2 regions of the Nocardioides luteus genome follow, and region 2 is predicted to be linked to the other one. Evidence: riboswitches for the same ligand, from Rfam matches in the RefSeq annotation. Region 2 holds a riboswitch; the other holds the start of a gene.
The links. Region 2 has a riboswitch for cyclic di-AMP ahead of HD557_RS18980 (C40 family peptidase). Riboswitches for the same ligand answer to the same signal wherever they lie in the genome.
Positions count from the first base shown of each region.

Region 1: it holds a riboswitch for cyclic di-AMP, as region 2 does, so the genes downstream of both, HD557_RS29040 (C40 family peptidase) here and HD557_RS18980 (C40 family peptidase) in region 2, are expected to answer to the same signal.

Region 1 covers NZ_JADOVJ010000001.1:3,530,488-3,545,948, forward strand. The annotation lists gene HD557_RS16925 (hypothetical protein) at 1-242, opposite strand, end outside; gene HD557_RS29040 (C40 family peptidase) at 280-1,266, opposite strand; cyclic di-AMP (ydaO/yuaA leader) riboswitch at 1,282-1,486, opposite strand; gene HD557_RS16935 (hypothetical protein) at 1,583-1,780, opposite strand; gene HD557_RS16940 (NYN domain-containing protein) at 1,903-3,168, shown strand; gene HD557_RS16945 (DEDD exonuclease domain-containing protein) at 3,367-5,118, shown strand; gene HD557_RS16950 (Lrp/AsnC family transcriptional regulator) at 5,142-5,420, shown strand; gene trpD (anthranilate phosphoribosyltransferase) at 5,454-6,491, opposite strand; gene HD557_RS16960 (hypothetical protein) at 6,488-6,898, opposite strand; gene ctaE (aa3-type cytochrome oxidase subunit III) at 7,038-7,703, shown strand; gene qcrC (cytochrome bc1 complex diheme cytochrome c subunit) at 7,717-8,598, shown strand; gene qcrA (cytochrome bc1 complex Rieske iron-sulfur subunit) at 8,595-9,758, shown strand; gene qcrB (cytochrome bc1 complex cytochrome b subunit) at 9,755-11,482, shown strand; gene HD557_RS16985 (hypothetical protein) at 11,597-11,977, shown strand; gene HD557_RS16990 (MurR/RpiR family transcriptional regulator) at 11,982-12,833, opposite strand; gene phnE (phosphonate ABC transporter, permease protein PhnE) at 12,830-13,705, opposite strand; gene phnE (phosphonate ABC transporter, permease protein PhnE) at 13,702-14,523, opposite strand; gene phnC (phosphonate ABC transporter ATP-binding protein) at 14,520-15,323, opposite strand; gene phnD (phosphate/phosphite/phosphonate ABC transporter substrate-binding protein) at 15,320-15,461, opposite strand, start outside.
Region 2 covers NZ_JADOVJ010000001.1:3,955,198-3,970,658, forward strand. The annotation lists gene HD557_RS18935 (phenylalanine 4-monooxygenase) at 1-123, opposite strand, end outside; RNA gene ssrA (transfer-messenger RNA) at 458-829, opposite strand; gene smpB (SsrA-binding protein SmpB) at 903-1,382, opposite strand; gene HD557_RS29055 (M23 family metallopeptidase) at 1,431-2,699, opposite strand; gene ftsX (permease-like cell division protein FtsX) at 2,723-3,631, opposite strand; gene ftsE (cell division ATP-binding protein FtsE) at 3,703-4,392, opposite strand; gene HD557_RS18965 (hypothetical protein) at 4,467-5,084, shown strand; gene HD557_RS18970 (alpha/beta fold hydrolase) at 5,301-6,002, opposite strand; gene prfB (peptide chain release factor 2) at 6,007-7,125, opposite strand; gene HD557_RS18980 (C40 family peptidase) at 7,299-8,102, opposite strand; cyclic di-AMP (ydaO/yuaA leader) riboswitch at 8,105-8,266, opposite strand; gene HD557_RS18985 (response regulator transcription factor) at 8,520-9,200, opposite strand; gene ligD (non-homologous end-joining DNA ligase) at 9,215-10,132, opposite strand; gene HD557_RS18995 (ATP-dependent DNA ligase) at 10,132-11,112, opposite strand; gene ku (non-homologous end joining protein Ku) at 11,234-12,076, shown strand; gene HD557_RS19005 (YciI family protein) at 12,188-12,547, shown strand; gene HD557_RS19010 (RNA polymerase sigma factor) at 12,544-13,860, shown strand; gene HD557_RS19015 (alpha/beta fold hydrolase) at 13,869-14,696, shown strand; gene kynB (arylformamidase) at 14,731-15,369, shown strand; gene kynU (kynureninase) at 15,366-15,461, shown strand, end outside.

The DNA.
Region 1 (15,461 bases), 420 kb from region 2:
TCCTCGCCGTCGGGCTCCGCCCCCTCACGTACGCCGCCGACCAGCTGCTCCAGCGAGGCCCGGGCGCCTTCGGTGTCGGCGCGCACGACCGGCGCGGTGGACGGTGTCGGCGCGACGTACTCGCCACCGCCGGTGAGCCGCCACCCGACGAACCCGGCGAGCAGCATCACCAGCACCAGCGCGGCCCCGATCACGGCGGGGTGCGCCTGCAGGCGGGAAAGAAGAGAGCCGACCGTTCGCACCTGCGAACGATCGGCCTCTTCGGGGTCCTGGGTCAACTCAGCCCGGGCGGACGGCGCCCGTGTAGGGCATCTCGTCGATCGGCGAGACCTTCACGCCGGTGCTCGGGTTGGCGGCGTGCACGATCTGGCCGTTGCCGATGTACATACCGACGTGGCTGATCGGGCTGTAGTAGAAGACCAGGTCGCCGGGGGCGAGCTGGTCGCGCGAGACCTGCGGACCGCTGCTGTACTGCGCCGAGGAGGAGTGGGGCAGCGAGACACCGGCCTGGCCCCAGGCACCCATGGTGAGACCGGAGCAGTCCCACGACTCGGTGCCGGTGGCGCCGTAGACGTAGGAGTCGCCGACCTGGGCCAGGGCGTAGTCCACGGCCGCCTTGGCGCGGCCCGAGGGCGGCGGCAGGTTGGACGGGATGCTGGTGTCGGTGGACTGGATCTTCGCGAGCTCATCGGCCTCGAGCTCGTCGAGCTCGGACTGGGCCGCCTCGAACTTCTTGTCGATCTCGCTCTTCTTCTGCTGCATGGTCGTCTTGACCTTGGCCATCTGCGCCTTGGCGTCCTCGGTGGCCTCGCGGCGCACCTGGAGGGCCTCGGCCTCGGTGTTGTACCGAGCCAGCAGGTCGGCCTGCAGCGCGTTGTAGGACGAGACGGTGGCGAGACCGGCGAGGAACTCCTGCGGGTCCTCGGAGGTGATCACCTGGCCGACGGCGGAGACGTCGGAGCCCTCGAACTGCCGCAGCACGGAGTCGCGGAGCTCGGCGCGGATCTTGTCCAGCTCCTTGCTCTGGCGCTTCTCGTCGGCGTTGAGGTCCTCGAGCTGGTCCTTGAGGTCCTGCAGCCGCAGCTTGGCGTTGCTGTAGTCCTCGTTGGCCGCCTCGGCCTGCGTGTAGAGCTTGTCGACCTTCTTGCGAACGTCGTCGATGTCTGGTTCGGCCTGGGCGGGGGTCGCTGCGGGAATGATCCCGGCGACACCGATGGCGGCGATGCCGGCTGCACCGGCAATGAGTCGCTTCCGGTCGCGTGTCACGAGCGGACGGTCTCCTTGTGTAGTCGTTGAACGCCTACCGGGTGAGCTGACGGGTTCAGGCACGACCTGCCCTACCACCGCTCCTCGACCTGGTCTCCCAGATCGACCTTGCGGCGGATGCACCCCAGGTGATCGCACTCCGTCTTGCGGCGTACGACCGGTGTGGTTCCCCGGCTCCTGGCCCGCCCCGAAGCGGGCCTGGACTAAGCGCGACACTCGCGTGAGCCGGTTGACTCACTTCCACGAGCGCCAAGTTCCTGCGCACATTAGCCGACGGGATCCCCCACCTGCCAACCACCCACGCCCAAAAGTTCGGCTACATACCTTCCACTAGTGGCAGAGCCACCATCCGCAGCGGCGGGACGAGCCCGCCGTCGGCGAGCACGTCGAGCGCCCGGCGCTCCTCGTCCTCGATGGTCAGCTCCGGCGGCGGGCCCAGCAGCACGGTGACCACGCAGTCGTGGCACGCCAGTCCGCGCACGAGGCAGGTGTCACAGTCGATTCTCGTCGTCATGATGCGACGGTCTCACCGACCACCGACATTTTTGCTTTCGTACGGTTGCGTGCGGCGTGTCATCGCCATCGCAGCGCGGTATTCGAGGCGGCGATCGCTGGGGTGGTCCCTACACTTGGAACATGGAGGTCTCCGCGTACGCGACGCTCCCCGACACGGTCCGGGGGCGCATCGTCGCGCTCACGGCCGGGGTGCTTCCCGACGTGGTGCGGCTCCCGCCCGCGCTCAAGCGGATCGCCGACTTCGCGCCCGCCCGGCGCGCCAAGGCCGGCGGCGCGATGATCGCCTCGGTGCTCGAGACCGACGACGAGGTGCGGGAGAAGGTCGGGAGCCAGCTGCGCCCGGCGTACGTCTCCGAGGGCTCCGGCGAGGACGTCACGCTGCCGGAGGATCCGGCCGAGGCGGCCGCCGTCGTGTGGCTCGTCCGCCCCGACGGCTGGGAGGTCTCGCTCAAGGAGGCCCTGGACCGGCTGGACGCCGCCGCGGTCCCGGTGGTCGATGCCGAGGTCGCTCGCCTTCGCGGCAAGCTCGCCGCGGCGGAGGACGAGATCCGCGAGGTGCGTGCCGACCGCAAGGCGCGGCTCGACGAGCTCAAGGCCGACAACACTGCGCTGCGCCGCAAGCTCGGCGAGGCGCGGGCCGCCGCCCGCGAGGCCGGCACCGGCCTGGACGAGGCTCTGACCGAGGCACGCGAGGCGCTCGCCCGCGCCCAGGAGGAGCTCGCCTCCCGTGACCGCCAGCTGCGCCAGCTCCGCGGCCAGATCGACAAGCTCGAGCGCGAGGCGGCCGCCGAGCGGCGTACGTCGAAGACGGACCGCGAGGACGCCTCGCTGCGGGCCCGGTTCCTGCTCGACACCCTGCTCGACGCGGCCGGCGGGCTCCGCCGCGAGCTCGCGCTGCCGCCGGTCACCGGCACCCCGGGCGAGCGGGTCGAGGCCGAGCTGGCCTCCGCCGACGCCGCCGCGGGCGTCGGCGTCACCAGCAGCGCCCACCTCGAGCAGTTCCTGGCGATGCCCAGGGTCCGGCTGATCGTGGACGGCTACAACGTCTCCAAGGCCCTGTGGCCCGACTCCGCGCTCGATGCCCAGCGGCTGCGGCTGCTGCGCGCGATCGCCCCGATCGCGGCCCGCACCGGCGCCGAGACGACCGTCGTCTTCGACGCCCACTCCGCATCCGTACGTCCCACCGCCGTGCCCCCTCGTGGCGTCAAGGTCATCTTCTCCCCCGAGGGCGTCATCGCCGACGACGTCATCCGCGACCTCGTCGACGCCGAGCCCGCCGGCCGTGTCGTCCTCGTCGCCACCGACGACGCCGAGGTCATCAAGGACGTACGCCGCGCCGGCGCCCGCACCGTCCCGCTCTCCTCGCTCTCGCCCCTTCTCGGCTGACGGCGCGCTCTCGGGCAACGCGAATTGCGAAGCGATCCCCGACGACCAGCGCCGGAGCGCTCCTCGTCTGGACGCAGCGCAGTGAGGAGCGAAGCGACGAACGGAGCGGAGGAAGACGAGGATCAAGCGCAGGCGCTGCGCGAATTGCGAAGCAATCGCATCGAACACTGTCGGTGGCGCCCGCTAGTGTGTTCGAACATGAGCACGATGGCGGTTCGTGAGGCGCGGAAGGAGATGCGCGCCCGAGCCGTGGCACGCCGGCACCAGGAGACCGCCGGCCGCTGGGAGGCGCAGCGCGGCTTCGACGAGCTCGGCCGACCGCTGCGCGACCTCACCTTCTGCGTGGTCGACCTGGAGACTACCGGCAACAGCCCCGACAACGGCGGCATGATCACCGAGATCGGCGCGGTGAAGGTGCGCGGCGGCGAGGTGCTGGGTGAGTTCCAGACGCTGGTCAACCCGCACACCGGCATCCCGCCGTCGATCGCCGTCCTGACCGGCATCACCAACTCGATGGTCGCCTCCTCCCCCACGATCGAGTCGGTGCTGCCGGCGTTCCTCGAGTTCGCCGAGGGCTGCGTGCTGGTCGCCCACAACGCTCCGTTCGACGTGGGCTTCCTCAAGCACTTCGCGGCGAAGCAGGAGCGGCCCTGGCCGCGTTTCGAGGTGCTCGACACGGTGAAGATCGCCCGGCGGGTGATCACCCGCGACGAGGCGCCCAACCACAAGCTCGGCTCGCTCGCGCGGGTCTTCGGCTCCCCCACGACCCCCAACCACCGTGCGCTCCAGGACGCACGGGCCACCGTCGACGTCCTCCACGGGATGATGGAGCGCCTCGGCAACCTCGGTGTGCTGACCCTCGAGGACCTGGCCGCGTTCTCGACCAAGGTCACCACCGCCCAGCGCAAGAAGCGCCATCTGGCCGAGGACCTGCCGCACGCGCCCGGCGTCTATCTGTTCAAGGACAGCCAGGACCGGGTGCTCTACATCGGCACCTCGAAGGACCTGCGCACGCGCGTACGCACCTACTTCACCGCCTCCGAGACCCGCTCCCGGATGGGCGAGATGGTCGGGCTGGCGGCGACCGTGCAGGGCATCGAGTGCGCCACGGCGCTGGAGGCGGGGGTGCGCGAGCTGCGGCTCATCGGTGAGCACAAGCCGCCCTACAACCGTCGCTCGCGACGACCGGAGAAGATGCACTTCGTCAAGCTCACCCAGGAGCCGTGGCCCAGGCTCTCGCTGGTCAAGCGGGTGCTCGACGACGACGCGGACTACCTCGGGCCGTTCGGCTCCAAGAAGGTCGCCGAGAAGGCGCTCCAGGCCCTCCACGACACGTTCCCGATCCGGCAGTGCTCCGACCGGCTCCCGCTGCTCCCGCGCAAGACCCCGTGCGTCCTCGCCGAGCTCCACCGCTGCCTGAGCCCGTGCGACCAGAGCGTCCCGGCCGAAACGTACGCGACCTTGGTGTCCCGGGTCCGCGAGTCGATCCTCCACCGGCCCGACGAGGTCGTCGAGACGATCACCGAGCGGCTCACCGGCCTGGCCGAGCAGGAGCGGTTCGAGGAGGCGGCCGTCCACCGCGACCGGCTCACCTCCTACCTGCGCGCCGCGGCCCGCACCCAGCGGCTCAGCGCCCTGACCCGGCTGCCCGACCTCACCGCGATCCGGCGGGAGGACGACGGCCGCTGGGCGGTCCACGTCGTCCGCCACGGGCGGCTCGCCGCGGCCGGGGTGATCCCCCGGGAGGCGAATGCGCACGCCTACGTCGCCGACCTCCAGCTCAGCGCGGAGACGGTCCTGGACGCACCGGGACCGGTGCCGGCCGCGAGTGCCGAGGAGACCGAGCTGGTGCTGCGCTGGCTGGAGTCCCCGGGCGTACGCCTCGCCCACATCGAGGGCGAGTGGACCTGCCCGATCGACGGTGCGGGCCGGCGGGCAGCGAGCCTCTAGACCGATCGGCTAACGTGACCTGCGTGATCACAGCGATCGTCTTCATCAATGCCGAGGTCTCCCAGATCCCCGAGGTGGCAGAGGCCGTGGCCGCCATCGACGGCGTCAGCGAGGTCTACTCCGTGACCGGCCAGATCGACCTGATCGCCCTGGTGCGCGTCCGTGCCCACGAGGACGTGGCCACGGTGGTCGCCGACAAGGTCAACAAGGTCCCCGGCGTCCTCGAGACCGAGACCCACATCGCCTTCCGCACCTACTCCCAGGTCGACCTGGAAGCCGCCTTCTCCATCGGCCTGGACTGACTGACGGGCGCGCTCGGTGTGTGATCCGCTACATCAACGCGATGTAGCCGCGACCCACCGGTCGAGCACCGCCTGAGCAGCCCCCGAGTCGATGGCGTCAGCTGCCCGGGCGATACCACCGGAGAGCCGCTCGTCGACACTGCCGGAGCCGGCGTCGTGGACCGCGAGGGCGGCGCCGGCGTTGAGCAGCACCGCGTCGCGTACGGCGCCCTTCTCCCCCGCCAGCAGGCGGCGGACGACAGCGGCGTTGTAGGCGGCGTCGTCGCCGCGCAGGTCCTCGGCGGTGGCGCGGGCGATGCCGTGGTCGAGCGGCTCGACGCTCGCCTCGGTCACGACGCCCTGCGAAACCATCCACACGTGGGACGTCGTGGTGGTGGTGAGCTCGTCGAGGCCGTCGTCGCCGCGGAAGACCCAGGCGTCGACGCCACGGCGGGCGAAGACGCCGGCCATGACCGGCGCAGCGGCGGCATCGGCGCAGCCGATCGCGGAGGACGCGGGTCGCGCCGGGTTGGTCAGTGGGCCGAGCAGGTTGAAGACGGTGGCGATGCCGATCTCCCGCCGGGCGGCGGCGGCATGACGCATCGCGGGGTGGAAGGCAGCGGCGAACAGGAAGGTGATCCCGGCCTCCTCGGCCACCTCGCCGACACGCGAGACGTCGAGGTCGAGCCGGATCCCGAGCGCCTCGAGCACGTCGGCCGACCCCGACTTGGAGGAGGCGGACCGGTTGCCGTGCTTGACGATCTTGGCGCCGGCACCGGCCGCGACGATCGCCGACATGGTGGAGATGTTGACCGAGAACGACCGGTCACCACCGGTGCCGACGATGTCGAGCACGCGCCCGGGCACGAAGATCGGGTTGGCCTTGGCCAGCATCCCGTCGGCGACCCCGGCGAGCTCGTCGACGGTCTCGCCCTTGGCGCGCAACCCCACCGCGAAGGCGGCGATCTGCGCGCTCGTCGCCTCGCCCGAGAGGATCTCCCCCATCGCCCACGCCGACTGGTGCGCGGACAGGGACTGTCCCGCGACCAGCGTGGTGAGGACCTCAGGCCAGGAGTTGGGGGCGGACGTCATGCGCCAACGTTAACGGGCCGCAGCAGTCCCACCACCGTCCGGGCCAGCTCGAACGGGTCGAGCGGGTGGGCGACGGTTGCCTCCGCACGCGACCAGGTGCCGAGCCAAGCGTCCTGGGGACGACCGATGAGGACCACGATCGGCGGAGCGCCCGGCACCTCGTCCTTGACCGCCTTGGCGATCCCCAGCCCGCCGGCCGGCGCGGCCTCCCCGTCGAGCACCGCCAGCGCCAGCCCACCGGCGTCGAGCTGCGCGCGCACGGCGGGCTCGGTCGCCACCTCGACGTACTCCACCTCCGGAAGGGACGGGTGCGGACGGCGCCCCAGAGCGAGGATCACCTGCTTGCGTACGTCGATGTCGTCGCTGTAGACGAGGATCTTCAAGGAATTCGGGGTGGTGTCGGTCACACCCCGATGCTAGCGCCAACACCAGGGTCCGCGGCCATATGTCACACACCGAACCTGAGCGGTGTCCAAGGGATGTGAGAGCACCCTCGAACACGACACACAGGGTCCCAAGAAGACTCTGGGAAAGGGGCAGGACATAATGGCGGGCGTGGCGACAGTATCGACTCTTCCAACAGCCCGCCTGCACGGGCATCACGACCGTCCGAGCATGGTCAGCGTGGGGACGATCATCTGGCTCGCAAGCGAGCTGATGTTCTTCGCGGCGCTGTTCGCGGCCTACTTCACGATCCGCGCGGTCAGCCCCGAGGTGTGGGAGGCAAACACCGAGGGACTCAACATCCCGTTCGCGGCGGTCAACACGACCATCCTCGTGCTGTCGTCGTTCACCTGCCAGTTCGGCGTCTTCGCCGCCGAGCGCGGCCAGGTCGGACGTAAGGGCTCCCTGCTCGCGATCCGTCTGTGGGGTCTGCGTGAGTGGTTCATCCTCACCTACCTCATGGGTGCGATCTTCATCGCCGGTCAGGCGACGGAGTACGCGGCCCTGGTGCAGGAAGGCATCGCCCTCAACCGGGGCATCACCGGTCCCGACGACCCCTACGGCTCTGTCTTCTACCTGACCACCGGCTTCCACGGCCTGCACGTCACCGGCGGTCTGATCGCCTTCCTCTTCGTGCTCGGCCGGACCTACGTCGCCAAGCGCTTCACCCACGAGCAGGCCGTCTCCGCGATCGTCGTGTCCTACTACTGGCACTTCGTCGACGTGGTGTGGATCGGCCTGTTCGCGACCATCTACCTCCTCAAGTGACCAAGGACTGAATGTGCGTCTACTGAACCGCTCCGTCGGTCGACTGTCGCGGCACCGTCGCCGCCCGTTGGCCGGTGCCGCCGTGCTCCTGGTCGCCCTGTTGAGCACCGGCGGTGCGTACGCCGCTCTCGCCCCGGCCTCCCAGGCCGAGCAGGAGAAGGACAACGCCGCCCTCGTCGCCGAGGGCAAAGAGCTCTTCATGATCAACTGCTCCACCTGCCACGGCTCCAACGGTGAGGGCATCACCACCCAGAACGGGAAGCTCTACGGCCCCTCCCTGATCGGTGTCGGTGCCGCCTCCGTCGACTTCCAGGTCGGCACCGGCCGGATGCCGATGGCCCAGCCCGGTGCGCAGGTCGAGGTCAAGGACCCGAGCTTCAACCAGGACGAGATCGACGCCATGGCCGCGTACGTCGCCAGCCTCGGCCCCGGCCCGGCGATCCCGGACGAGGAGCAGTACGACCCGGAGACCTACGCCTCCGAGAAGGAGAAGGAGGAGGCGGTCACCCTCGGTGGCCAGATCTTCCTGACCAACTGCACCGCCTGCCACAACTTCACCGGTGCCGGCGGCGCGATGCCGCGCGGCGGCGAGGCTCCGAGCATCCTCAACACCGACCCGAAGCACATCTACGAGGCGATGCTGACCGGTCCGCAGTCCATGGACACCTTCTCCGACGGCAACATCAGCCCGGAGGAGAAGAAGGCGGTCATCTCCTACGTCGAGTCGATGAAGGAGCAGCCCGACTACGGCGGCTTCAACAACGGTTCGCTCGGTCCTGTGACCGAGGGCATCGTCGCCTGGATCGTCGGTCTCGGCGTCCTGGTGGCCTTCGCCGTGTGGATCGCCTCGCACACCACGCGCACCAACCAGACCAAGAAGGGATCTGCCAAGTGAGCAGCGATCTCAGCGAGATCGAGAAGCACGACGACTCGCACCCCGAGCTCAACGCGCACACGGACGCGCTGCTGCCCGACCCGGGCATGCACGAGCATCACTGGCGTCCTACCGACGTCGACCCGAAGGCGGAGAAGCGCGCCGAGCGTCAGGTGAGCCTCTTCTTCGGTCTCTCCGCGCTGTGCTCGGTGCTGTTCGTGGTCGCCTACTTCACCATCAAGCCGGGCTACGACGGTGACGTCTGGGCCGGTTACGGCGCCTCCAACCTGGCGCTGGGCTCGACCCTCGGACTCGCGCTCCTCTTCCTCGGTATCGGTGTCATCCAGTGGGCCCGCAAGCTCGTCGTCGACATCGAGCACGCCGAGGACCGCCACCCGGCCGCCTCCTCCCCCGCCACCCGCGAGGTGGCCGTCGCCGAGCTCAAGGCCGCGCTCCACGAGTCCGGCATGGCTCGCCGCCCGTTCATCCGCAACGCGATGATCGGCTCGGCCGCCCTGCTGGGTCTGCCCGCGATCGTGATGCTCAAGGACCTGGGCCAGACCAACGCCCAGATCACCGAGGAGCAGCCCTACCCCGGTGCCGGCCTCGAGCACACCGTCTGGGACGCCGGCGTGCGCGTCGTGCGCGACGTGGTCGGCACCCCGATCCGCCCGGGCGACCTGGAGGTCGGTGACCTGGTCAACGCCGAGCCGGCGACGATCTTCGACGGCAGCCTGCACGGTGCGCCGCTGCAGATCGCCAAGTCGAAGGCGGCCACCATCCTGCTCCGCATGGACCCCAACGACATCGCCAACGACGTGACCCGCAACTGGTCGGTCAACGGCATCGTGGCCTACTCCAAGATCTGCACCCACGTCGGTTGCCCGATCTCGCTGAACGAGCGCACCACGCACCACCTGCTGTGCCCGTGCCACCAGTCGACCTTCGACCTCGCCGACCACGGCAAGGTCATCTTCGGTCCGGCCGGCCGTCACCTGCCGCAGCTGCCGCTGGGCGTCGACGCGGACGGCTTCCTCGTTGCCCTCTCCGACTACCCTGAGCCTGTGGGCGTCAGCTACTGGGAGCGCAACACCTACGACATCGACGAGATCTTCGACGACTGGTCAAAGGACCACGCCGCCGATGCTGAGCAGTACGGCTACAAGGAGGGCGGACAGTGAGCACCGACACGTCCAAGGTTGCCGCCAGTAACGGCACCAATCCCGCTGCCCCGGCGGGCAAGCCGACCAAGGCAGGTGCGGCGGCCAACTGGGCCGACGAGCGCCTCGGCCTCGGCGGCCTGAGCAAGTTCCTCTCCCGCAAGATCTTCCCCGACCACTGGTCGTTCATGCTGGGTGAGATCGCGCTGTGGAGCTTCGTGGTCCTGCTGGTCACCGGTGTCTTCCTGACCCTGTGGTTCAAGCCGTCGATGGCCGAGATCACCTACCAGGGCTCCTACGCGCCGCTCCGCGGCATCGACATGTCCGAGGCGATGGCCTCGACGCTGGACATCTCCTTCGACGTACGCGGCGGTCTGCTGCTGCGCCAGGTCCACCACTGGGCGGCGATGCTGTTCATCGCCTCGATGATGATCCACATGATGCGCGTCTTCTTCACCGGCGCGCACCGCAAGCCGCGTGAGATCAACTGGGTCATCGGCGCCACGCTGCTGCTCCTCGGCACGCTCGAGGGCTTCACCGGCTACTCGCTCCCCGACGACCTGCTCTCCGGCACCGGTATCCGGGCCGCGGACGGGTTCATGATGGCGATCCCGATCGTGGGGACCTACATCTCGTTCTTCCTGTTCGGAGGCGAGTTCCCAGGCGATGACATCATCCCGCGCCTGTTCACGATCCACGTGCTGTTGATCCCGGCGCTGCTGCTGGCGCTGATCGGTGCCCACCTGATCCTGCTGATCTACCACAAGCACACCCAGTGGCCTGGACCCGGCCGCACCGAGAAGAACGTCGTCGGCTACCCGATGGTGCCGAACTACATCTCCAAGATGACCGGCTTCTTCTTCATCACCTTCGGTGTGACCGCCCTGCTCGGTGCCTTCTTCTCGCTCAACCCGGTGTGGAAGTTCGGGCCGTACGACCCGACCAAGGTCACCGCCGGCTCGCAGCCCGACTGGTACATGGGCTGGCCCGACGGCGCGCTGCGCATCATGCCGGGCTGGGAGTCGCACTTCTGGGGCTCGACCTGGTCGTGGAACATCTTCTTCCCGGTCATCGTGCTGCCGATGGCGGCCTGGATGGTCGTGCTGATGCTCCCGTTCATCGAGGCCTGGATCACCGGTGACAAGCGCGAGCACCACCTGCTCCAGCGCCCGCGCAACGCTCCGACCCGCACCGCCACGTTCGTCGCGCTGATGACGTTCTACGCGGGCTTCTGGGCCGCGGGCGGCAACGACATCATCGCGATCAAGTTCGACCTCTCGATCAACCAGATCACCTACTTCCTGCGGGCGTTCGTGTTCCTGGGTCCGATCGTGGCGTTCATCATCACGCGTCGTTGGTGCATCTCGCTGCAGCGTCACGACAACGAGAAGCTGCTGCACGGCTACGAGACCGGCACGGTCATCCGTACGCCGGAGGGCGCCTACCACGAGAAGCACCTGCCGCTTCCCGAGGACGAGGCCTTCGCCATGACCGTCCGCGACCGCGGCCGGGCCGGCGAGGAGCCGGAGCTGAAGAAGAACGGCAAGCAGTCGTTCCGCGCCAAGCTCCGCGCCTTCTACTACGACCACGACGTGGACAAGCCCACCGCCCAGGAGCTCAGCGAGGCGCACCACCACGCCGAGCACGAGGCTCACGAGCTGGCCGCCCACGAGGGTCACCAGGTCGACGGTCACGACTTCGACGATCACCGCCACTCGGCGATCGAGGAGCCCCTCAGCCACTGACGCTGAAGCCGTACGCCACGTGGCGCCGTTCCCTCCGGGGGACGGCGCCACGTGCGTTTTCCCGGGCCGAAACCCGGTTGCCCCTCCCCCGGCCGGAAACCTAGGGTCCAGCACATGACCGGCCTCCAGGCTCGCCTCCGAGCCGACCTCCTCACCGCCCGTAAGGCCCGCGACACCACGGCGACGGCCGTGCTGCGCTCGACGCTGGCCGCCATCGCCAACGCCGAGGCGCTCCCGGTGACGGAGACTGCCCTGGCCACGGACGGGACCGCCTCGAGCTCCACGTCGGCACAGGGACCGATCGCCGGCGCCGCGACCGGCGTCGGTGCGACCGAGGCCGCCAGGCGCGACCTGAGCGACAAGGACATCCGCGAGATCATCTCGGCCGAGCAGACCGAGCGTCGGGCCGCCGCGGCAGACATGGAGAGCCACGGAGCGGGCGAAAAAGCGGAGCAGCTCCGCGCGGAGGCGGAGCTGCTCGGGGCCTATCTCTAGAGGATCAGCCCTGCGGGTCGAGCTCGCCGCCGACGACCTCGAGCACCCGGGCGCGTACGTTGGCCGCGGCCTCGGGGTCGCGGGCCGCCACGGCGGCGACGAGAGCGTTGCCGAGGATCAGCTGCGGGATCCGGATGATCGAGTCGAGCTCCTGACGGAACCCGGCCCGGCCGCCCTGCGGGGTGACCAGCTCGACCTCGGCCAGCTTGGTCAGCTGGGTGCCGGTGAAGGAGGTCAGCGCGATCACGGCCGCTCCCCCGGCGACGGCCGCCTGGGCGACCTGGATCGTGGGCGCGGTGGCGCCGGTGCCGCTGACGACGACGCAGACGTCGCCGGGCTGGAGCAGCCGAGCCCGGATGAGCTGGTCGAGGTGGTCGCTGGGCGCGACGGTGCTGAGGCCCTGGGAGCCCAGCCGCATCGCGATGTCCTGGGCCACCGGGGAGGAGACCCCGGTGCCGGCGACGAGGATCGAACGGGCCTCGGCGAGCAGCTCGACGGCCCGGCTGACCTGCTCCTCGGAGAGGAGGCCGACCATGTCGGAGGCGGAGTCGGCGATGTCGGCGAAGAAGGAGCGCACCACCGTCAGCGGGCTGCCCCCCTCGGTCGTCTCGGTCTTGGCCGAACCCAGGTCGCGGGCCAGCAGCACCTTGAGGTGCGGGAAGCCGCGGAACCCGAGTCTCTGCGCGGCACGAACCACGGTCGCGGTCGAGACGGAGGCCTCGGCGGCGATCTCGGCGGTGGTCGCTTCGATGGCCCACTCCGAGCGGGTCAGCACGACCTCGGCGACCGCGCGCTCGGAAGGGTTGAGCCGCGGCATGGCGGCCCGGATGGCGGGAAGAACCGGCGCACTCGTCATGCCGCCACCGCAGTGGCCTCGGCGCCGTGCAGGATCCGGTGACGCAGCGCTGCAGACAGCTGGTCCACCAGGATCGTCACGATGATGATCACAGCTAGCATGATTCCACCCCACTCCCATTCTCTGCCCCGAAGGACACGGTTTAAAAGCGCTCCAATTCCACCGGCGCTCACGACGCCGAGGATTGCGCTTGCCCTGATGTTCACCTCGAAGCGGTATAGCCAGAACGCCACGGTCTCGGGAAGCATCTGCGGGATCACCGCAGCCCGGATGCGCTGCCACCACGACGCGCCGGCGGCGGCGACCGCCTCGACCGGGCGCGGATCGACGGCCTCGATGTTCTCCAGCGTCAGCTTGCCCAGCGAGCCGATCGAGTGGACGCCGATCGCCATCGCTCCCGCCATCGGGTTGAGCCCGAACAGGGGCAGCATGACGATCACCGCGAGCAGGATCTCCGGGACCGCGCGGATGGCGTTGAAGAAGAGCCGCACCGGGACGCGTACGACCAGCGGCGAGGTGTTGGAGGCGGCCAGGAACGCCAGCGGGAAGGAGAACAGCGCTCCGACGCAGGTGCCGATCCAGGCGAGCGCGACCGACTCCCCCATCAGCTTCAAGGACTGCAGCCACCAGTCTCCGTAGGTGAGCTCCGGGTCGGCCTGACCCTCGGGATGGGCTCCCGGCCAGGTCAGCAAGCCGTCGAGCATCTGGCCGGCGTACTGCAGGATCTCTCCCGGGAACTGCGGCAGCCGCTCCCACTTGGCGTCGTCCAGGGACCAACCGGCGATCAGCACGATGCCGATCAGCGTCAGCCCGGCCACGGTGTAGGGCCACTTCGGCGGTGGCTTGGGCCGCGTGGCGGTCGCCTCGGTCACACCAGCCTCCTGCGCAGGATCTGGGAGAGCAGGTCGATCGCGACGACGACCACGAAGATGACGATGACGACCGCCGCGAGCCGCGCGTAGTCGGCCCGGTTGAAGTAGAGCATGATCAGCTGCCCGATCCCGCCGGCCCCGACCGCGCCCAGCACCACCGAGGCGCGGACGTTGAGCTCGAAGACGTACAGGACGTACGAGGCGTAGTTGGGCAGGATCTGCGGCACGATCGCCGCACGGGCCCGCTGCCAGCGGGTCGCCCCGGCCGCGTCGAGCGCCTCCAGGGGCCCCGGGTCGACGGCGTCGATGCTCTCCGCGGTCAGCTTGGCGACGATGCCGATGTTGAAGATGGTCAGCGCCAGGATCCCGGGAAGCGGACCGGTGACGACGGCGACGAACACGAGCGCGTAGGCCATGTCGGGCAGCGACCGGATCACCGACATCACCGGCTTGATGACCCGGTAGACCGCAGGTGGCGCGCTGACCTTGGAGCCCAGCAGAGCCACGCCGAGGGCGATCAGGGAGCCGACGAACGTCGCGATGACCGCGATGGCGGCCGTCTCCATGAGGGCGGTCCACAGCCGCGAGGAGGGATCGGTGATCTCCTGCCACTCGGGACGGACCACCTCCGCGAGGATCGAGGTCAGCATCGGCCACTGCTCGATCACCGGGGCGAGCGAGAAGTCGATCGCCCAGCCCGCCACCACCGTGATCGCGACGGCACCGAGAACGCCGCCGACGAGCAGCGGGCTCGGCGGCGGCTGCTCCGGGCGGACCGGGCGCTGGCCGCCCGGGCGCTCGAGGGTGGCCTGACTCATGCAGATACGTCCTCGGCGGTCAGCGAGCGGCCGTAGATCTTCTCGAAGACCGCGTCGTCGGCCGCGGCAGCGGGGCCGTCGAACACCACCTGTCCCGCGCGCATGCCGATGATGCGGTCGGCGTAGCGCCGGGCGAGATCGAGGAAGTGCAGGTTGACCACGGTAGTGATACCTAGATCCCGGTTGATCCGTTGCAGGTCGCGCATCACCAGGTTGGCTGTGGGCGGGTCGAGCGAGGCGACCGGCTCGTCGGCGAGCACCACGGAGGGCTGCTGCGCGAGCGCCCGAGCGATCGCGACCCGCTGCTGCTGTCCGCCGGAGAGCTCGGAGGCGCGTACCCATGCCTTCTCGACGATCCCGACGCGCTCGAGCGCCTCGAAGGCGATCTCCTTGTCGGCCTTCGTGTGCACGCCGAGAGCCGACCGCAGCCACGACTGGGCGTGCAGCCGGCCGGTGAGCACGTTGCCCATCACCGAGCGACGGGTCACCAGGTTGAACCCCTGGAAGATCATCCCGATCTCGGCGCGCAGCCGCCGCAGCCGGCGGCCGCGGGCCGTGGCCACCTCGGTCCCGCCCACCGAGAGCGAGCCCGACGTGACCGGCACCAGGCCGTTGATCGTGCGGATGAGCGTCGACTTGCCCGCCCCGGAGAGCCCGACGACCACGACGAACTCCCCTGCCGGGATGGTCAGGGAGACCCCGTCCAGGCCCCGGGTGCCGTTCGGGTAGACCACCGAGACATCGTCGAAGACGATGCGGTGACCACCAGCGGGCCCGCCTCCGGGGTTCGAGCCGCTCATTCGCCGAAGTTCTCCTCCACGGACTTCGCCTTCTTCAGGGCTGCCGTGTCGACCTTCTCGAGGCCCTCGATCTCGTAGACCGCCTCCAGCGTCTTGAGCCCCTTGGGGTCCTTCGCCATCGCGGTGAACGCGTCGGTC
Region 2 (15,461 bases):
CTCGCTGCGTCGAGCCCGGTAGTCCTGGTCTGCGAACCCGGGGTGGTTGTCCCCCAGATGCACCTCGACCTGCCCGTCCTCGCCCACGGTGACGGGCGAGTAGAGCTGTCCTTCCTCGAACATCCTTACCTCCATGTGACGTACGCCTCACAACCCTATCGCGCACGCAACAGAAGTCATCCCGCCAGGGAGGTGAACAACAGGAAGTCTTCCGCCCACCGAAACATCAGCCACGCCGAACTAAGGGGTCGACGGCAAGGCCCGCCGCGACGCGATCAGCCACGCGCCACATGAACGGGGGTGCGGGTGGCGAAGCCCCCGCCCCCGCGCGAAGCGACGACATCAGCCACGCGGAGCTAAGGGGTGCGGGGATATCCCCGCCGCGACGCGAAGCGTCGCCTGAAAATGACGAACCGACGTGGCCCGCGCGAAGCGCGGGCACACGTCGGCCGAAGGTTCGTGGAGCTGCGGGGAATCGAACCCCGGTCCTCGAGCGCCGTGCCAGGTCTTCTCCGGGTGCAGTCTGTGGGTGGCGTTCTCTCATCCCCGGGGCTCGACGCAGACACGTCCCCGACAGGCTCAGCCGACTAGTTGTCCCTCATGCCCCGTCGGCATGTGCATGAGGTGGAGTCTCCTAGATGACGCCTGGATCCGAGCCGGAGACGGATACTCGGTCAGACGCTTCGATCACCGCGTCAGGCGGCGAGAGCGAAGGAACTGCGCTTAGCGTTGGCAGTTATTGGTTTCCAGCGATCGTTTACGAGATGACGCTGGCTCCTCGACCCGCTTCCCCTGGGAGCAACGTCCCAAGTCGAAACCGATCAGCCCCTTTTGAGTTTTCAATGCCAGCGATGCTGGCAACAGGACAACACTACAGTCCCCTGCCGGCATTCCCCACTCGGTTATCCCTTCATCCCCTTGAGCTTGCGCCCGACCTCGACCTCGGCCTCCCGCTTGGCCGTACGCTCCGCGATGGTGTTGCGCTTGTCCCACGACTTCTTGCCCTTGGCGACGCCGATCTCGACCTTGGCGCGGCCGTTGAGGAAGTAGAGGGCGAGGGGGACGACGGTGAGGCCCTTCTCGGCGACCTTGCGCTCGATCTTGTCGATCTCGGCGCGGTGGAGAAGGAGCTTGCGCTTCCGGCGGGCGGAGTGGTTGGTCCAGGTGCCGTTGAGGTATTCGGGGATGTGGATCCCGTGGATCCAGGCCTCGCCGCGGTCGATGTCGACGAAGCCGTCGACCAGGGACGCGCGACCCTCACGCAGCGACTTCACCTCGGTGCCCTGCAGGACCATGCCGGCCTCGTAGGTGTCCTCGATGTGGTAGTCGTGTCGCGCCTTCTTGTTCTGCGCGATCATCTTGCGCCCCTGCTCCTTCGCCATTCCTCCATTCTCTCAGGCAGGAGGTCATGACCGCGAAACGTTTAGGCCTCAGCCGCCGATGAGTGGCACCGGGTCGACCGGAGTGCCGTCGCGCAGGACGGTGAAGTGCAGGTGGCAGCCGGTGGACCAGCCCGTGGTCCCCGCATAGGCCACGGTCTCACCGCGCCCGACGCTCCCCGAGCGTTTCGCGTAGCTCGAGATGTGGTTGTAGACGGCGGTGTAGGAGTGCCCGTTGACCTTGCCCAGGTAGAGGTAGAGGCGGTTGCCCCACACGCTCGAGTAGGAGGTCGAGATGATCTGCCCGGACTCGATGGCGAGCAGCGGGCGGCCGCAGGGAGCGTGGTAGTCGGTGCCGTTGTGCAGCGCGACGTAGCCGTAGATCGGGTGCTTGCGGATCCCGTAGGGCGAGGTGATGTAGGTGTCGGTCACCGGCATCCCGAAGAGCCCGCCGACCGAGCCGACGTTGCGGTCGGTGCCGGAGCCGGCCGTCGCCAGCGACCGGATCTTCGTACGCAGCGCCGACTCCTCCGCCTCCAGCTTCCGCAGCTCCGCGGCGTCCGCCGCCCGGGCCGCCTCGGCCGACCGCTTGGCGGTGGCCGCCCGCTCGGCCAGGGTCGACATCACGTCGTGGGCCGCGGCGGCCTGGTCCCGGAGCGAGTCGACCTCGGCGACCAGCTCGCGGGCCTTCTTCTCCTTGGCGGCGATCGCGTCGGTCGCCTCCTGCACCTCGGCCTCGCGGACGACCAGCATCGTCTCGGTCGCCTCCATCCGCTGGAGCGTGGCGTCCTGGCCCGCGGCGGCCGCGTCGACGTACGTCTGCTGGCGCATCAGGTCCTCGAGCGAGCCGCCGGAGAGCAGGGCCGCCGCCTGAGCCAGCCGCGGGTCTCCCCCGGTGAACCGGGACAGGATCTCGTCGCGCATCTCCTCGCGCTGCGCCTTCACCTCGGCCTGGCCCTCGGCGAGCTCCTTCTTCGCCTTCGCGAGGAGCACCTTCTGCTCGGCGAGCTCGGCCTTCACCTGGGTGTGGGCGGCCTGCACCTCGACGAGCCGGGCGTTGAGCTCGTTCAGCCGGGTCTGGGCGCGGTCGAGCTTCTCCCGCGCCGCGGCGTACGTCGCCGATGCCTCCCGCAGCCCGGCACTGGAGTGCTCCAGATCCTCGGCCGCGGCCTTCTGGTCGCGCTGGATCTCCCGCTGCTCCTGCTCGAGCCGGTCCCTCTCGTCGGCGGAGGAGGGCAGGGTCGGCGAGAGCAGCACGGCAGCGACCACGACGCAGCTGAGCGCAGCGGCGAGCCTGCCGGCACGGGGGAAGACGTGCACGGCTAGACCGTAGGGGATCTGGATCAGACCTTGATGTATTTGCGGGTGAGCAGGAGTGTCGGGACCAGCGTGAGCAGGATGCCGAGGACCGCGACGATGGCGAAGGAGCTGAAGAACTCCTCCCAGCCGACCCACTGCGTCACCGCGGTGGACGAGAGCCGCTGCTCGACGCCGAAGTACATCACCGAGGCCAGCGCGATGCCGGACAGCGCGATGCCGACCAGGGCCACCACGAGCGACTCGAGGAGGAACGGGAGCGCGATGTAGAGGGTCGAGGCACCGACCAGCCGCATGATCCCGATCTCGCGACGCCGGGCGAAGGCCGCCAGCCGGATGGTGTTGGCGACCAGCAGCAGCGCCGCGACGACCAGCACGATGGCGCCGACCAGCGCCGCACTCTGCAGCCCGTCGACCGCGGCGAGGATCGGCCCGGTGACCTCGTGGACGTCACCGACGTGGTCGATGCCGTCCAGGCCGGCGACGGCCTCGATGATCTCGGCGGAGTGGTGCGGGTCCGTCATCGTGACCCAGTAGGACTCCCACATGTCGTCGGCCCTGACCACCGGGTCGGGACCGCTGACGCCTTCGACGTCGAGAGCCTGCAGCCGCTCGTAGGCCTGCTCCTGGCTCTCCTCCTCGACCTTGTCGACGTACTTGTTGTCGTCCAGGGCGTCGGTGATGACCTTCTTCTGGCTGTCGTCGACGGCGCCCGCGCACTGCGGGTTGCGGTCGTTGGCGCCGTTGCACATGTAGAAGGTGATCTGCAGCTCGTCGCCCCAGACCTCCTCGGTCAGCTGGGCCTGCTCACGCAGCAGCAGGCCGACGCCGGCCAGGGTGAGCGAGACGAGCAGGGTCAGGGCCACCGCGACGTGCATGGACAGGTTGCGGCGTAGCCCCTGGCGGAGCTCGGTGAATACATAACGCAGCTGCATGGCGGGTAGAGGAAACTTTCTCTAGTCGAGAGCCTGGTCAGGGTGAGCGGGGCCGGCCGAGGACTGAAGCCTCAGAACTGAGCCCCGTAGCCGCCCTGGACCTGGTCGCGTACGAGGTGGCCGTGCTCGAGCTCGATGACGCGCTTGCGCATCTGGTCGACCATCTGGACGTCGTGGGTCGCCATCACGATGGTGGTGCCCGACCGGTTGATCCGGTCGAGCAGGCGCATGATGCCGACGGTGTTGCCGGGGTCGAGGTTTCCGGTCGGCTCGTCGGCGATCAGGATCATCGGCCGGTTGATGAACGCCCGGGCGACGGCCACGCGCTGCTGCTCACCACCGGAGAGCTCGTCGGGCATCCGGTCGCCCTTGCCGTCGAGACCGACCAGCTCGAGCGTCTCCGGGACGCGCTCGCGGATCTCGCGGTTGGAGTGGCCGGTCACCTGCATCGCGAAGGCGACGTTCTCGGCGACGTTCTTGTTGGCGAGGAGGCGGAAGTCCTGGAAGATCGTGCCGACCTGGCGACGCAGCCGCGGCACCTTCCAGCCGGCGAGCCGGTTGATCTCCTTGCCGGCGACATAGACCCGGCCGGTGGTCGGCCGCTGCTCGCGCAGCATGAGCTTGAGAGCCGTCGACTTCCCCGAGCCCGACTGGCCCACAAGGAAGACGAACTCCCCCTTCTGGATGTCGATCGAAAGGCTGTTGAGGGCGGGTCGGGCCTGCCCTGGATAGGCCTTGCTGACCTTCTCGAAGCGGATCACCGCACCGAGGGTAGTGCAATGGTGGTGGGCTCAGCACTTCGGCTCTGACATACCTGCCCCTGTACTCTGACGGCGTGCGCTCTGCAGTCCGGATCCTCATCGGTGCCGTAGTCCTCACCGCGATCGCGGTCGGGGTCGGCGTGCTCACCCTCAAAGACGACGAGCCGGAAGCACCCGAGGTGAAGGGCGACCTGAGCACCGCGGACACCACCACGATGCACGTACGCCGCGGCGCGTTCTGCGACCGCGTCCCGACCGAGGACGCGACCGAGGCGCTCGGCGGCGCCGCCACCGAGAAGAAGGCCTACGGCGACGGCGACCAGACCGCCATCTCGGGCGAGGTCAACGACGTCGCCCAGGAGTACGGCTGCATCTGGACCGGCCCGGAGGACGCGGCCACCTCGGCGCGCGCGTGGGTCTTCGCCCCGCCGGTCACGCTGGACTGGGCCACCCAGATGACCAAGAGCGTGCCCAAGGGCTGCAAGGCCGCGTCGACCCCGGCGTACGGCAAGCCGTCGGTCGCCCTCACCTGCACCGACGCGAAGAAGCAGCCGAAGGTCGTCTACCGCGGGCTCTTCGGTGACGCCTGGCTCTCCTGCGAGCTCACCGGCAAGGCCGGCGAGTCGACCGCGGCGCTGCAGAAGCGCGCGTCCCGCTGGTGCCTGGTGACCGCCACCGCGGCCGCCGCCTGACGGCCGGCCCCACACCAGCCCCGTCCCTCGATCGGCGCGTCATTTGCGCCGAAGCAAAGTCTAGTGCTTTAATCGACTTAGTCGCTCGGGCCGGGTAGGCACCTCACCGGGCGGCGCGCGCCGCCGCAGGCACTGAGTCAGAGCAGAGCCGGCTGGCGAGAGCGGGTGGGGTCCTTAGGGATGGGGATCCCACCCGCGACGCGGGACGCGTCGCATTCAGCGCAGCGACGCGAGCCACGCCAGGACGGTGTCGGCGAACTCCTGCGGCTGGTTGCGGTGCACGAAGTGGCCGACGTCGAAGTGGACCAGGTCCGCCTCCGGGATCCGGAGCGCGGCCTTCTCGAGGTCGTCGAGCGGGATGTGGCTGTTGCCGCCGCCGGCCACGAGCAGGGTGGGCATCGGCAGAAGCTCGAGCTGCTCCCACATCCACGCGTCGTACGTCGTCGCCTCGACCAGCAGGGAGGCGATGCACTCCCAGTCGTGCGGCATCGGCCTGGTGGCACGACCGGGCAGCCTCCGCCTGCGCGGCGCGGGCGGCACCACGTCCTCGAGGACCAGCCGGGAGACCAGGTCGGGCCGGTGCATGGCGACCAGGAGGGCGACGTTGCCGCCGGTCGAGTGGCCGACGACCACGGCACCGGAGATCCCGAGCGAGTCCATCGCGACGATGACGTCGTCGGCGATCAGTCGGTGGGAGTAGTCGGAGGCCCAGTCCGAGTCGCCGTGCCCACGCATGTCGAAGGCGTGGACCCGGTGCTCGGCCGCGAACGGCGGCACGACCTCCTGCCACCGCTTCGCACTGCCTCCGAGCTCGTGCAAGAGCACCATCGGCAACCCGTCCTCGGGCCCGTAGACGTCATAGACGTACGCCGCGCCGCGGCCCGGGAGTGGAAGCCTGGTGCGCGTTTGCGCAACCATCAGCTCAGTTCTGTTCGGCCTTCTCGGCACCTCGGCGCCAGCGGATGCCGGCCTCGAGGAACCCGTCGATGTCCCCGTCGAAGACGGCCTGCGGGTTGCCGACCTCGTAGGTCGTACGCAGATCCTTGACGATCTGGTAGGGGTTGAGGACGTAGTTGCGCATCTGGTCGCCCCAAGAAGCGGCGACGTCGCCCTTCAGCTCCTTGAGCTGCGCCTCCTCCTCGGCCTTCTTCAGCGCGAGCAGCTTGGCCTTGAGAACGATCATCGCGGCGGCCTTGTTCTGCAGCTGCGACTTCTCGTTCTGACAGGAGACCACGGTGCCGGTGGGGATGTGGGTCAGCCGGACCGCCGAGTCGGTGGTGTTGACCGACTGGCCACCGGGGCCCGAGGAGCGGTAGACGTCGACCTTGATGTCGTTCTCGTCGATCTCGATCTCGTCGGTCTGCTCGAGCACCGGCACGACCTCGACCGCGGCGAAGGAGGTCTGGCGGCGGCCCTGGTTGTCGAAGGGGCTGATCCGAACCAGGCGGTGGGTGCCGGCCTCGACGGACAGGGTGCCGTAGGCGTAGGGGGCGTGGATCGCGAAGGTGGCGGACTTGAGCCCGGCCTCCTCGGCGTAGGAGGTGTCGAAGACCTCGACGGGGTACTTGTTGCGCTCGGCCCAGCGGACGTACATCCGCATCAGCATCTCGGCGAAGTCGGCCGCGTCGACGCCACCGGCGCCGGAGCGGATCGTGACCAGGGCCTCGCGGGAGTCGTACTCCCCCGACAGCAGGGTGCGGATCTCCAGGCTCTCGACGGCCTTCTTGACCCGGCCCAGCTCGGCCTCGGACTCAGCGAGCGTGTCGGCGTCGCCCTCCTCCTGGGCCATCTCGACCATCAGCTCGAGGTCCTCGATGCGGCTGCTCAGCTCGGTGAACTTGTTGAGCTCACCCTGCAGCAGGGAGAGCCGACCGGTGACCCGGGTGGCGTTGTCCTGGTCGTCCCAGAGATCGGGCGCGGCGACCTGCTCGCCGAGGTCGGCGATCTCCTTGCGCATCGCGTCCAGGTCCAGCACCTGGCCGATGGTCTGCATCGTTGCCTGGAGCTGCTTGATCTCGGTGTCGAATTCGGGGCCTGCCACGTCTTACAGGTTACTTGACCGGTGGTGCGCCGCTCGATTCGCCGACCCCACTATGCCGACCTCCTCGGGCTCAGCTTCGGAAAATATGCGCTCGCCCTCCGGCAGGAGGACCGGAGGGCGAGCGCCAGGGGGATATGTGGGGGTCAGCCCGATCGAACGGGCCCCGAGAAACTTCAGACCTGGTGGGTCGAGCCGGCGAACCAGCCACTCCAGGCCGCCTCTTCACGAACAGCCGCACCCGGCTTGGGGGCGTGCAGCATGATCGCCTCGCCGTTCTCCCAGCGCAGGAAGATGCCGACGTGGTAGACGGGGCTGCCCCAGAACATCAGGTCACCGCGCTGGATCTGGTCGTTCGGGATCGTCGGCAGCGCAGCTGCCTGGTCCCGCGAGACCCGGGGAAGCTCGATGCCGGCGGCGCTGAAGGCGTACTGGGTCAGGCCGGAGCAGTCGAACGCGCTCGGACCGGTGGCACCCCAGACGTACGGGTCGCCGATCTGCTCCGAGGCGACGCTGATCGCCCGCTCGATCTTGCCCTGCTGGCTCGCGGCGAAGGCCTTGGCCTCCGCCTCGGCCTTCTTCTTCGCCTCCGCGGCCCTCTTGGCCGCGATCGCTGCCTTGCGCTTCGCCTCGGCCGCCTTGCGGGCTGCCTCGGCCTTCCGCTGCTGCACCTCGACAGCCCTCTCGAGCTGCTGGATGTCGGTGAGCATCGCCGCGGGGGTGGCCGAGGCCTCCAGGGTCGGAGCCTCCACCACGGGGGCCGACTCGACGGTGGTCACCTCATGGGAGACCGGCGCGGCGTTGGCGGCGGGAACCGCCACCAGAGCACCGGCGGCGATACCGCTGGCGAGAGTGATGCGGCCGGCGAGCTTGCCGTGGCCGCTGAGAGATCCTGTGATGGCCCGCACGAGCGAGACGTTCGGCGACCGGAACGGGCGCGCGTTGCCTCGATGGGCAGGACGGGATACGGACTTGGACATGCGTGAGTTCCTTCCCACGCCTGCGAGGTGAGCTGTCGGGTTCGGGCTAGAAGGTTGCCCGGCCATCCTTGGATGGCTTCACCCCAAGCGACCGTCCGAGTTAGTCGCGTGGAACTTGGGTCCCCCGCTCCTGTCCCATACGTACTGCTGAGTGTGAGGGTAAAGGGGGTTCAGTAGTAGGGGCCGGCTTCCGGAGGGACAGGATTCGGCGTGTACCGGGGCCGGTCGTGCGTTCTGCACGGCTCAACCAAGGTGACATGCGATTTGGACCGGATCCAATCCCGAATGCCCGGTTTCCGAGCACATTCCGCGTGGTCACGCGTGTTTTTGCCGTCGTTTGTGAGTCATCTCACGCACTGAACAACGGTCTGACGCCGTGTTGAACTTGCGGTTGCTCCGACTTCGAGTCGGATGTGACTACTCTCCGGCTTCCAGCCGGAACCCGACTCCGCGGACCGCGACGACCTTCTCCTGCACACCGGCCGCCTCGAGCTTCTGGCGCAGGCGTCCGACGGTGACGTCGAGGGTCTTGGTCGAGCCGTACCAGTTCTCGTCCCAGACCTCGGCCATCAGCCGGTCGCGGGAGACCACCTTGTCGCGGGAGGCGGCCAGCACGGCCAGGAGCGCGAACTCCTTGCCGGTCAGCGTCACCTCGCGCTCGCCGGCGTAGACCCGGTGGGCGGCGACGTCGATGCGCAGGGCGTCGTCGTCGGCGCCGGGCTCGACCGGACCCGAGCGGCGCAGGAGCGCGCGGACCCGGGCCTGGAGGACGGCCAGCGCGAACGGCTTGGCCAGGTAGTCGTCGGCACCGGCGTCGAGCCCGACCACCAGGTCGATCTCGGCGTCACGGGCGGTGAGGATCATGATCCCGCCCTCGTAGCCGTTGTCGCGCGCGGCCTTGCAGACCTCGAGTCCGTCCATGTCGGGAAGACCCAGGTCGAGCAGCACGAGCTCGGCCTCGTAAGGGGGCGCGAGCAGCTCCAGCGCCTTCTTGCCGGAGTCGACCCAGGTGACGTCGTAACCCTCTCGCTGGAGCGTGCGCACCAGCGGAGCGGCGATGTCCTCTTGGTCTTCTACGACGAGCACGGAGTTAGACATGGGGAGAACAATAGTTAGAGGCCTGTAGCCCTTGTGAAGAGATCCCCCGATTCTGACACCCGTGTGACCACATCGTTAGGTCCGAGCTGGTCGATCGCGAGCGGATCCTCGGCTCCTTCCTCGACCTCGTCCCAGCTGATCGGGGCCGCGACCTTCGGGATCTCCTTGCCGCGGAGCGAGTAGGGACAGATGGTCGTCTTCGACCCCGAGTTCTGCGACCAGTCCAGGAAAACCTTGCCTGACCTGCGGCTCTTGGTCATCGTCGCGGTCACCTTGCTCGGGTTGGCCTTCTGCAGGTCCTCGGCGATCTCCTTGGCCAGCGCCGTGGCGAGATCCGGCTCGACGGGCTCGGGCAGGGCGGCGTACAGGTGCAGGCCCTTGCTGCCGCTGAGCACCGGCGCTGCGGTGAGTCCGCGCTCGCCCAGCGCCTCACGCACCAGGAGCGCGACCTGGCAGCACTCCTGGAGCCCGGCCGGCTCGCCGGGATCGAGGTCGATCACGATCCGGTTCGCGCCGGCCGGCGTGCCGTCGGCACCGACGGTCCACTGATGGACGTGCAGCTCCAGAGCGGAGAGGTTGGCGGCCCAGGTGAGCGCCGCCAGGCTGTCGAGGATGGGAAAGGTGAGAGTGCCTTCCTTGTGGTCGGCCGTGCGCGAGCCGGTGGTCGGGACGGTCACCGTGCGGACCCAGCGCGGGGTGCCGGCCGGGGCGTTCTTCTCGAAGAACGACATGTCCCCGATGCCGTGCGGCCAGCGGATCCTGGTCACGGCGCGGTCCTGGAGCTGCGGCAGGAGCACCGGCGCGATCTGGGCGTAGTAGTTGAGCACCTCCCCCTTCGTCATGCCGGTGCGTGGATAGAGCACCTTGCTCAGGCTGGTCAGGGTCAGGACGCGTCCGTCGACCTCGACGCGTACCTCTTCTCGATCGACCATCACAGATCCTCCGGTGAGACGTCGTCCCTGATCCCGATGAAGCTCGGCTGCCGCAGCCGGCCCTTGTAGCTCGGCGCGGCGACGGGGCTGCCGTGGGTCTCCACCTCGACGACGAGGAGCGGCTCGACCCAGTGCGTGCCCTTCGCGTCCAGGGCCGGCACGCCTCCGTCGGGGTCGACGTCGGCCCCGGCGAACGGGCTTCTCGCGGTCTCGCGGAGCAACTCTCCGAGCCGCTGTGCCCGCTTGCCGGTGATGCCGCTGCCGACCCGCCCGCGGTAGATCAGCCCGTCCGGCGTCGGCTGCCCGACGAGCAGGGCGCCGAGACGCTCGGTGCCGCCCTCGGTGCCGACCTCCGGTCGCCAGCCGCCGACCACGAGCGAGGCCCGGTAGCGGTGGGGCAGCTTCACCCAGTCCCTGCTCCGCTCGCCCGGACGGTAGCGGCTACCGCGCCGCTTGGACACGATCCCCTCCAGCCCCTGCGCCTTCGTCACCTCGTGGAGCATCCGGCCGTCGTCGTACGTCGCCGGCACCTGCCACGAGCCCAGGTCGCCCTCGGCGTGGACCGCCTCGAGCAGCTTGCGTCGCTCCGTCCACGGCTCCTCGATGAGCAGCCGCCCGTCGAGCCGCAGAAGATCGAAGACCATGTACGTCGCCGGGATCAGCTCCGCGAACCGCGCCGCCCGACGGACGTCGCGGTTGTGCATCCGGTCCATCAGCACCCGGAAGTCGGGCAGCCCGGCGTCGTTGAGCGCGATCACCTCGCCGTCCACGACGACGTCCCGCTCCGGCCCCGTCGCGATCTCGGGCCAGGCCGGTGTGGCGTCGTTGCCGTTGCGCGTGACGAGCCGGGTCTTCGTACGTCCCTGCTCGGACTCTCCGATGAGCCGGATGCCGTCCCACTTGACCTCGTGGACCCACTCCTCCCCCGGAGGAACGTGGGTGCCGGGCGTGGCCAGCATCGGACGCAGCATCGAGTGCATGGACCCATCTTGCTTCATCTCCCGCACGCGCGGGACGGCTCTGACGTGGGTGAATGGGGTACCGGTATTGGCAAATACGACAGATACTTGGTGAATTCCTACCGACTGACGAGGGGTCCGCATGCGTGCGATCTGGAAGGGCGCTGTCTCGTTCGGGCTGGTCAGCGTGCCTGTGAAGCTCTATTCGGCGACGGAGTCCCACGACGTCTCGTTCCGTCAGGTGCACAAGGCCGACGGCGGCCGGATCCGCTATCAGCGGATCTGCTCCATCGACGGCGAGGAGGTGCCCTACTCCGAGATCGCCAAGGGCTATGAGACCGAGGACGGCGAGATGGTCGTGCTCACCGACGACGACTTCGCCAACCTGCCGACGACGTCCTCGCGCGAGATCGCGGTGGAGAAGTTCGTGCCGAGCGACCAGATCGACCCGATGCTCTTCGAGAAGAGCTACTACCTGGAGCCGGAGAACACCGGGATCAAGCCCTACGCGCTGCTGCGTCAGGCGCTCCTCGAGGCCGACCGGGTCGCCCTGGTGACCGTCGCCCTGCGCCAGCGCACCACGGTCGCGGCGCTCCGGGTGCGGCCGACCGACAACGGCGACGTGATCGTCCTGCAGACCATGATGTGGCCCGACGAGATCCGGGTGCCCGACTTCAAGGTCGAGGCCGGCGAGGTCAAGGACTCCGAGATCAAGATGGCCAACATGCTCGTCGAGACGCTCGCGGGCGACTTCCATCCCGAGGAGTTCTCCGACGACTACGCCAGCGCCGTCGAGGAGATGGTCAAGGCCAAGATCGAGGGTGGCGAGGTCGAGCGCACGCCCACCTCCACCAAGACCTCCGGCGAGGTCGTCGACCTGCTCGCCGCCCTGCAGCGCTCGGTCGCCGCGGCCAAGAAGTCGCGCGGCGAGGAGGTCCCCGAGGAGGCCGAGGAGAAGAAGTCGAAGAAGTCCAAGGCGTCCTGAGGCGACACGTACCGAAATCTCTGGTGCGGGCGTGTCGAAAGGGGCAGGCTCTCCTCGACGCGTAGGCGACGACGCGCAACGGACGCGTCGCCGACCCGCAAGGAGAAGCAGATGCGCTACATGATGTTCGTGAAGATGGCCCCCGACGCCGGACCGCCCCCGGCGGCCCTGATCGAGGCGGTGGAGGCCGAGATCAAGCAGCAGTACGCCGACGGCATCCTGCTCGACGCCGACGGGCTCGGTCCCGCGGTGGAGATCCGGCTGACCGCCGGCGAGGTGACCCACGTCGACGGGCCGTTCGCGGAGGCCAAGGAGGTCGCCGGCGGGTTCTCGCTCTTCGAGGTCCGCTCGCAGGACGAGGCGATCGAGCTCGGGCGCCGGATGATCCAGCTCCACGAGGAGCTCTGGCCCGGGCAGGACGTGGCCGTGGAGATGCGGCCGCTGTTCGGTCCGCCGACGCCTGCTGAATGACCTCGACCACCGAGAGCGCGATCGTCGCGGTCTGGCGCAACGAGTCCGTACGTCTCCTCGCCGGTCTGGCGCGGATGACGCACGACCTCGACCTGGCCGAGGACCTCGCCCAGGATGCCCTCGTCGCGGCCCTGGAGCAGTGGCCGCACGAGGGCATCCCTCGCAACCCCGGCGCCTGGTTGATGTCGATCGCGAAGCGGCGCGCGATCGACGGGTTCCGCCGCGACGAGGTGCTGCGCCGCAAGGTCGCGCTGCTCGGACACGAACTGGAGGAGGGTGAGATGCCTGACCTGGCTGCTGCGGTCGACCACATCGAGGACGATGTGCTGCGGCTGATGTTCCTCTCCTGCCACCCGGTGCTGGCGCCCGACTCCCGCACGGTGCTGACCCTGCGGCTCGTGGGCGGCCTGACGACCGCCGAGATCGCGCGGGCCTACTTCGCCAAGGAGTCGGCCGTCGGGCAGCGGATCTCGCGGGCGAAGCGAACCCTGACCGAGGTCGGGGCCTCGTTCGAGCTTCCCGCCGGCGAGGAGCGGGCGGCTCGGATGCGCGAGGTGATGCAGACGATCTATCTCGTCTTCAACGAGGGCTACGCGGCGACGTCGGGGCCGTCGTGGACCCGCCCCGAACTCTGCCTCGAGGGCATGCGACTGGCCCGGATGCTGGCCGCGCTCGCCCCGGGCGACCCCGAGGCGCAGGCGCTGCAGGGTCTGCTGGAGATCCAGGGGTCGCGGCTCGCGGCCCGGGCCGACGCGGAAGGTCATCCGGTGCTGCTGGAGGACCAGGACCGGACCCGCTGGGACCAGCTGCTGCTGCGCCGCGGCCTGGCGGCGGTCGAGCGCGCCACGGCACTGGCCTCCTCCGGCACTCCCGGCGGGAGCTATCTCGTGCAGGCGATGATCGCCGCGTGCCACGGGCGCGCCCGGCGAGCCGAGGACACCGACTGGGCCGAGATCGCCCGGCTCTACGATCTCCTCGCCTCCGGTGCCCCAGGGGCCGTCATCGAGGTCAACCGGGCCGTCGCGCACGGGCGCGCCTTCGGTCCCGACGCCGGGCTGGCGATCCTGGCGGCACTCCCGGACGGAGCTCTTCCGGGGTCCCATCTTCCCGCCGGCGTACGTGGGGACCTGCTGCACCGCGCCGGGCGTCATCTCGAGGCCGCGGCGGCGTTCGACGAGGCGGCCTCGCTGACCGGCAACACCGGTGAACGCGAACTTCTCGAGAAACGTGCGGCCGCGTGTCGAAGAGCCGAGGCCTCGTCCGACGCGTCAGTATCAACCGGGTCTCGACAGGCTCGACCACCGCTGGACTAGGAGACGCCATGACCACGATCACCACCCAGACCACCACCTCCGCCGACGGCACCACGATCGCCTACGACGTCACCGGCACCGGCCCGGCGCTCGTCCTGGTCGACGGAGCGATGTGCTACCGCGACTTCGGCCCCTCCAAGGACCTGGCCGCCGCGCTCGCGGACCGGTTCACGGTCTACCGCTACGACCGCCGCGGCCGGGGTGAGAGCAACATCGCCAAGCCCGCTGCCGCGGGCACCATGGAGGCCGTCGAGCAGGAGGTCGCCGACCTCGGCGCGGTGATCGAGGCCGCCGGTGGCCATGCCCACCTGCTGGGACTGAGCTCGGGGGCGTTCCTCGCGCTGGAGGGCGCACGGGCCGGGCTGCCGATCGACAAGATCGTCGCCTACGAGGCTCCCCTCATCCTCGACGACACCCACCGTCCCAACGACGCCGACCTGGCGCAGCAGGTCGAGAAGCTGGTGGAGAAGGGCAAGCGGGCCGCCGCGGTCGAGCTCTTCATGCGTACGGTCGGGATGCCGCTGGTCGCGGTCAAGATCATGCGCCTGACCCCGGCCTTCAAGAAGCTCACCCCGGTCGCGCACACGCTGGCCTACGACCTGGGCATGTGCGTGCCGTTCCAGCAGGGTGTCCCGCTGCCGGGCGGCTACTTCAAGAACGTGTCCGTGCCCGTGCTGTCGATGGCGGGCAGCAAGAGCCCGGCCTACATGACCAACGCCCAGCAGGCCATCGCCAAGGCCGTCCCGGGCGCCCGCTACGTCGTCCTCGACGGGCAGAACCACATGGTCGAGGCCAAGGCGCTGGCCCCCGTCGCCACAGAGTTCCTCACCGCCTGAACGACCCCGTCCGAGAGCCGCCTATCCTGGCGCCATGGCGCAGCTCTGGGACATCTCCCCACCGGTCCACGCATCCTCGCCGGTCTTCCCCGGGGACCACGCGACCGAGGTCGGCTGGACCTTCCGGATCGGCCCCGGCTGCCCGGTCAACGTCGCCGAGATCTCGGTGTCGGCGCACGTCGGGGCGCATGCGGACGCGCCGCTGCACTTCACCGACGGCGGCACGCCCGCCGGCGATATGCCCCTGGAGCCGTTCCTCGGCCCGTGCCGGGTGATCGACGTGTCCGGGGTGCGCCCGCTGGTCACCATCGATCACGTCGACGTCACCGACCTGCCGCCGCGCGTGCTGTTCCGGACGTACGAGACCCAGCCGACGACCTGGGACGACTCGTTCTGTGCGCTGGACCCCGCGCTGATCGACCTGCTCGCCTCCCACGGCGTGCGGCTGGTCGGCACCGACGCGGCCAGCCTGGACCCGGCCTCCTCCAAGGATCTGCCAGCCCACTTCGCCACCCACCGTCATGACGTACGCATCCTGGAGAACCTGCTGCTCGACGAGGTGCCCGCGGGCGACTACGAGCTGATCGCACTCCCCCTCAAGCTCACCACCGCCGACGCCGCGCCCGTGCGGGCCGTGCTTCGGGCGATCACCACCCAGGAAGGTGCCGAATGAACCGCGACGACGCTGTCGCTCTCGACCAGGCCGACCCGCTGGCCCCGCTCCGGGACCTCTTCGACCTGCCGAAGGGGACGATCTACCTCGAC